Linked DNA regions of Alkalinema sp. FACHB-956. Each later gene encodes a partner of the first gene's protein in a complex. Links are inferred from orthologs where the notes say so. Each region holds a gene or a part of one and is shown on either strand. Other genes may lie near its edges. The genes, in order: H6G21_RS04180 and lpdA.

The links.
Region 2: the proteins of H6G21_RS04180 (region 1) and lpdA are in contact, whole or in part, in a crystal structure (PDB 1EBD), measured with the Geobacillus stearothermophilus proteins. The link is inferred for Alkalinema sp. FACHB-956 from one-to-one orthologs. Residues at the interface, in WP_033016211.1 of Geobacillus stearothermophilus: Ile130, Ala131, Met132, Pro133, Arg136, Arg140, Glu141, Asn155, Arg157; in WP_049624544.1 of Geobacillus stearothermophilus: Pro340, Ser341, Asp344, Tyr345, Arg403, Asp406, Val408, Glu431, Ala432, Gly433, Asp438.

What each region holds. Positions count from the first base shown.
Region 1 is NZ_JACJRC010000002.1:176,007-179,226, forward strand. The notes cover bases 95-2,992. They hold H6G21_RS04180 (dihydrolipoamide acetyltransferase family protein), read right to left. Parts: upstream 2,244-2,992; coding sequence 945-2,243; downstream 95-944. Other genes in these bases: H6G21_RS04175 (hypothetical protein), read left to right, coding at 95-799; H6G21_RS04185 (hypothetical protein), read right to left, coding at 2,409-2,837; H6G21_RS04190 (hypothetical protein), read right to left, coding at 2,830-2,992. Also shown: more of H6G21_RS04175, read left to right, coding at 77-94; more of H6G21_RS04190, read right to left, coding at 2,993-3,048; H6G21_RS04195 (Uma2 family endonuclease), read right to left, coding at 3,150-3,220.
Region 2 is NZ_JACJRC010000029.1:13,572-16,773, reverse strand. The notes cover bases 253-3,132. They hold lpdA (dihydrolipoyl dehydrogenase), read left to right. Parts: upstream 253-911; coding sequence 912-2,354; downstream 2,355-3,132. Other genes in these bases: trpC (indole-3-glycerol phosphate synthase TrpC), read left to right, coding at 2,749-3,132; H6G21_RS21265 (hypothetical protein), read right to left, coding at 253-476. Outside these bases: H6G21_RS21270 (RNA methyltransferase), read left to right, coding at 1-137; more of H6G21_RS21265, read right to left, coding at 177-252; more of trpC, read left to right, coding at 3,133-3,202. UniProt on the Escherichia coli protein: Lipoamide dehydrogenase is a component of the glycine cleavage system as well as of the alpha-ketoacid dehydrogenase complexes.

The DNA.
Region 1 (3,220 bases):
GTTTGTTCAGAGTTCGTCGATCGTTCACCAAGTTTATTCCTACAAAGTTCGGTAGCCTACCGGGAGGAAAACCAGTATGAATCGTGCAGCCAGTATCGGTGGAATTGTAGTTGCTGCTGTCGTTGGAGCCGGAGTGAAATTCGGGGTACCCGCATTGCTGAACGAAACCAGCATTGCGATGAATAATCCCTTCCCCAATTCCTCACCGCTGCACGAGCCGTTCTACCGCATGACCAAGAAAATTGCCGACTCGCCCACGATGAAAGAGCAATTTAAGTCTGTGTCCAAAGACCAGGCCGAGCAGCTGGGCGCAAATTTGGCTAAACAGGGTCTGAAGCGGCTAGATGATACCTCTCTGGAGCGACGAGCCACAATTTTATCCAGTATGTTGGCCAAAATGGATACCAAGTCCTGCGCCAGTATTGTGCTGGGACAACCCCTCTCCGGTGATGATAAAACGAATCCCATTTTTATGGCACTGGAAAAACTGGATCCGCAATCGATCGATGATTGGTTCCAATTGTCCTACAAGGCCATGGAATTAGAAGCCCAGAAAGCACCCGCACCGCAGTTCGACCAATCTAAAATGCCCCAGGCCATGCAAGCGGTGCTGAAAACAATGCCCTCCAACGACTCCCAGAAATTTGTCACCATCATGCAAGCCATGAGTTCTCCCGGTGGTAGCGTTACCACAGCGCCGGAGGATGCTTGCTGGGCAGGCCGCAAGTTGTATGAGTCGCTCAAGGAAGTTCCCCAGGAACATAAAGTGGTTCTAGCCCGCGCCTTTGCCCAAGAATAGGCTCGATATAGATTCCTTTGCTATTTCCAACCGTTTAATCAAAAAGGACTGAGCTGGAATTAACTCAGTCCTTTCTCTATCGGTGCTGCCTGTTGACTGGCAGTCGTGTCCTGATCCAACCCGCTAGCTATTAGCGATTGGAGACTTACAGCGTTAAGGATTGCACATCTGTTTCAATCAACTTCGCCAAGTCTTTCAGGAAGGCTGCGGCATGGGCACCGTAGATAATGCGGTGATCGCAGGTAATGTTGACTTGCATTTGCCGCTTAACGCCAATCATGCCGTCTTCGTTAGCGACCACCGTGGGACGGGCCGCCCCGATCGCGATAATGGAGCCTTGGCCAGGAGGCAGAATGGCATCAAAGGTATCGACCCCAAACATCCCCAGGTTGGAAATGGTAAACGTTCCAGTGCTGTACTCGTCAGGGGTGAGTTGCTTGGAACGGGCGCGATCGACCAAATCCTTCCAACTGCGGGACAGGCTATAGAGATCCTGCTGGTCGGCACTACGCAGAACGGGGGTGATTAAGCCACCATCGGGCATTGCGACTGCAACGGCAATATTAATTGAGCCATTGTAGTGAATCCCATTTTCGACATAGCTCGCATTTAACAGCGGATGTTTTTGCAGCGTCATCGCCACGGCTTTTGCCAACAGCGCACTCATGGTCACGCCTTTGGACTTCACCTGTTTGTACAGCTTATCCAGGGCATCGGTGGTGATGGTATAGCCGACGCGGAACACCGGCACCTCCAGCGTAGCCACCATGTTTTTCACCACGGCCACTTGCATGGTGTTCATGGCTTGGACTTGCCCCGGAGTGGGGGGCGCAACGGGAGCCGCTGGGGCTTTGGCGGCAACGGGCTTGGCTGCCGGAGCCGGGGGAGCGGCAATGACCGGGGTGGCCACAGGAGCCGAAGGTTTGCCCACTGCTGCTTCCACATCCTCAGCCACAATGCGACCATGGGGGCCAGTCCCGACCAGCGTGGTTAGATTCACGCCCAGATCCTTCGCCAGTTTCTTGGCACGAGGCGAAGCGACAATGCGACCGGATGGGCGGGCAGGAGCCGCTGCACTACTGCCATTGCCAGAGGCCGCTGCGGTGGGCGCTGCGACGGGGGCGGCGGCAGCAGGGGCAGGCGCACTGGCGGATCCACCTCCCGCTAAAGCGGCTGCTTTCTGCTTGGCTTCCTCAATTTCGGCTTCGGTTTCAGCGAGGAGGCCCAAGGCGGAACCGACGGGGGCAGAGTCTCCGGCTTGCACGACGATCGCGGCCAGAATTCCTTCGTTAAACGATTCGACATCCATGTCGGCTTTGTCCGACTCCACAATGAGCACGGTTTCGCCCTTTTCGATCTTGTCGCCGGGGGACTTAACCCAAGCGGTGATCTTTCCTTCAGTCATTGTGGAACTGAGCGCGGGCATGAAAATTTCGTGAATCATCGTGGTGGCATCCGAGAAAGTCAGGGTGTTTTGACGGGATTCGCGGACTTAGTTTCCGATCGCATGGATCAGACCTAAGTCAGATTTGCGAATACGCAGAATCAAATTTTATCGGAATTAGGTGCCAAGAAATCCTTGAGTTCTGGTTGATTACACCTCAATTGATTACACGTCAGCCGTTTCCTTTTGAGATTCTAGCCATTGTTGATAAGCCGTTTCGTCGCCGCCGAAGGACGCCAAGGAAACCTGGCGTTCTGGCATCGGCTTGAGCGGGGCATTAATGGGGTTGTATTTGCAGTAGCAGATCACAACCATGTCGTAATCCCCCAGGGGAAGATCAGGGGTATAGGTTTCCACGCGCGTGACTTCCCAATCTCCTTTCCGATAATGGGTGCTATGACCATGTTCTTTGGGGTCGTGGAGCTGATCGACACGGATAAATTCAGTGGGTCGATAGCCCGGTTCTGGAATGGGTTTATCTGAGCAATCGTAGTGTTCTGCGAGAATGTCGGTAAGTGCTTGAGTATGCTGTAGTTTACGCTCCTTCCAATTAGGTGAGCGCCGTTCTGCTCGAAAGACAATGTATTTACGCATCGTCGCCATCCTCGTTGTCGGTGTCGTAGTAAGACTTTGGAAATTCGGTTTTGCCTGCAAACACACAATCAGCCTCAAGAACGGAATCACTGGTTTCTTCAACACCAACCAGTTCCCATCCATACCTTTCCGCCATTTCCTCACAGTCTGCTTTTTCAGCCGCTGCGTGCCTTGAAACGTTTTCGTCTTCGTCGTATCTGGGTTTTGGCATGTTAATTGCTCCTGTGTTGGATACGCAACATGTGGGAGAACTACTCTCAGTTGAACGTATCCACCCTCATCGGGACGCATTCCCTATCTAGATTATGGAGTTTACCCTTGGGTTTTGACCCACGATCGCAGCAGGGTGAGCGCTCTTGCCAGCCCTAGGGTTTCGCTTTCGG
Region 2 (3,202 bases), on another replicon or contig:
TCTCAGCGGAATTAGCCAACCTAGCGACCCTCCCTGTGAGGATTCCCCTCGCGCCGGGGGTAGAGTCCCTCAATGTGGCGATCGCGGCAGCATTGGTACTCTATGAAGCGCAACGACAGCGGCAGGCGCTGGCCTGAGCAATCCACAACCTCCCCAGATTGCGCCTTATTTCTGAATTACGACGCTTCCGATCGGGGAGCCTGGGCAAAGGGATTGGCGGGATGATTGGTAGCGTGGTTGGCGGGATGTTGCCAATCATCTTGGTGCTGCATAAATTGCTCGATATCTGCAACAGCCTCATCCAGTTCTGCGGGAGTGATGGCCAAGTCCTCGGGAGGTTGGGCGGCTTTGGCGGGGGTGGGTGGCACGACTTGAGGGCTGGGTTCTTCCCTGCAAAGGGTTTGCTCAAGCTGATTGAGTGAATTCATAAATGCTTGAGCAGCAGCACGGCGAAGATGTTTTTGATGTTGACCCATGATGCTTGACTCCAAATTCGAGAACAGCGTCCCTCAACGATCCACCACCTTAGCAGTTGGTTGATGGAATGAGCTTGTTGATGGAATGAGCGGCGAATGCCTGTATGGTTGCTTGGCTGAGTTTCCGAGTCATGGCTAACTCACCATCACTACAAAACCTAGAATGCCCAGATTTCGCTGTGGGTTTCACAACCTTGAATCGACCTACCGTCGATCTGCGGCTATATGCTGATACGCTAGTGAGGTAGCTCTATCGGGACGATCGCAATGATTTGTCATGGCTTTCAGGGAAAACCCTGAATCGCTTGTACCAATACGATCGTAGTTGAGAAACAGTTTATCGGTCTGAGGCATTTTGCCAAGGGTAAAAACTGGCAAAAATTTGAACGAATGCTGGGATCGAGTTCACAGGGCAGGTAATTTTTGGAGGGAAGTGTGGCTCAGACGTTTGATTATGATTTGGTCATTGTGGGTGCGGGCGTGGGCGGCCATGGGGCAGCGCTGCATGCAGTGGCCTGCGGCCTCAAAACCGCGATCGTGGAAGCGGCTGAGATGGGCGGAACCTGTGTCAATCGAGGCTGCATTCCCTCCAAGGCGCTGCTGGCGGCCTCCGGAAAGGTACGGGAATTGCGGGATGCAGGCCACTTAGGCGCGATGGGGATTCAGGTTGGAGGCGTGGCCTTCGATCGCCAAGCGATCGCCGATCATGCTAGTTCCGTCGTCACCAAACAGCGAGATGGGTTGACCAACAGTCTCAAGCGGCTGGGTGTGGAGGTGATCCACGGATGGGCACGGGTGGCGGATAGCCAGAAACTCAGTATTACCACTGCGGAAGGCGAAAAAACAGTTACGGCAAAGGATGTTATTTTAGCTCCTGGATCCGTTCCTTTTGTGCCGCCGGGGGCTGAGGTGGATGGAAAAACCGTCTTCACCAGCGATCATGCCGTGTCCCTGGAAAGCTTGCCCCCTTGGATCGCGATCGTGGGTAGTGGTTACATTGGTTTGGAGTTTGCCGATGTTTATTCCGCCCTCGGCTGTGAAATCACCCTGATTGAAGGCTTGGATCAATTGATGCCCACCTTCGATCCCGATATTGCCAAGGTGGCCCAGCGGACATTGGTACAGGCACGGGATATCGAAACACGTACAGGCGTTTTTGCGAAGAGTGTGACGCCGGGTTCGCCCGTGACGATCGAACTGATGGATGCCAAAACCAAGGAAGTGGTGGAAGTCCTAGAAGTCGATGCTTGCTTGATCGCCACAGGTCGGGTACCTGCCACCAAGGACATGGGACTGGAAACTCTGGGCATTGAGTTACAGCGCCCTGGATTTATCCCTGTGGATGATCACCTGGCAGTGGTCAAAGACGGACAGGCCATTCCTCACCTATGGGCAATCGGGGATGCCACGGGCAAGATGATGCTAGCTCACACCGCTTCAGCCCAGGGCATGGCAGTCGTGGAAACCATTTGCGGTCGGCCTCGCACCATCAATTACAATGCCATTCCCGCAGCCGCCTTTACCCACCCCGAAGTTAGTTTTGTCGGCATGACGGAACCAGCAGCCAAGCAAAAAGGCGCAGACGAAGGCTTTGAAGTGCAGTCCGTGCGGGCGTACTTCAAGGGCAATGCTAAGGCGATCGCAGAGGGCGAAACCGAGGGCTTAGCCAAGGTCATCTTCCGGCCAGACAATGGGGAAATTCTAGGGGTTCATATCTTTGGTCTCCATGCGGCGGATTTAATCCAAGAGGCGGCCAACGCCATGGCCCAAGGCACTACGGTACGAGACTTAGCCTTCTCGGTGCATACCCATCCCACCCTTTGCGAAGTGTTGGATGATGCCTTTAAACGGGCTGCGGGTGCCGGTGGTGGTCACTAAGCGATTCAGTTAAGCTTGACTGAACAAGCTTGTTCAGCAGTAACTCCGCTGATTACTCAGTTCACCCAGTTACTCAGTTCACCCAGTTACTCAGTTCACCCAAGGGGCGGATAGTTGTCACTAGAGTTGTCCTAGAGTTGTAAGCTAAGTCGCCCCTCTTGCAGTGGAAAACCCTCGATGCCGGGTTGTCTAGCCGGGTTGTCTAGCCGGGTTGTTTCACCAGGTTGTCTAGCCGGGTTTTCTCACAATGCTGGGTTGCCTGGGGGAAGGCGTTGTTACCGGCGTTGTTACCGGCATTGCTACGGGCGTTGTTGCCACTGCAATGTTGGGCTGAGTTAGATTAACCCTTGTCCTGGTGTCTTGCCTTAATGCCATTCTCGAACGCATAAAAAATATGGAAATTCGTCGTCGTCCTCCTAACCCATCCATTGCAGTGTTGGATCTGACATATCGGATCAATACTCCAGATTCGGCTCCCCACCATATTTTGGAAGAAATTGTTTGGCATAAGGAAACGGAAGTTGAGCAACTGCGGGAAAAACTCTCGCTACTGGAACTTCAGCGAAAAGTGGCCCAATTAGAGACTACGCCGAAGGATTTTTTGGGTGCGTTGCGTCAAGGTCAAACTCAGCCTGCGGTCATTGCTGAAGTCAAGAAAGCCTCGCCGAGTAAAGGGGTGATTCGGGAGGACTTTGATCCCGTGGCGATCGCGCAATCCTATGCTACTGGCGGAGCTTCCTGTCTTTCGGTATTGACCGATCGCCGATTTTTCCAGGGGGGCTTTGAGAATCTGGCCCTGATTCGCGATGCGGTGGAGTTGCCGCTGCTCTGCAAAGACTTTGTCATCT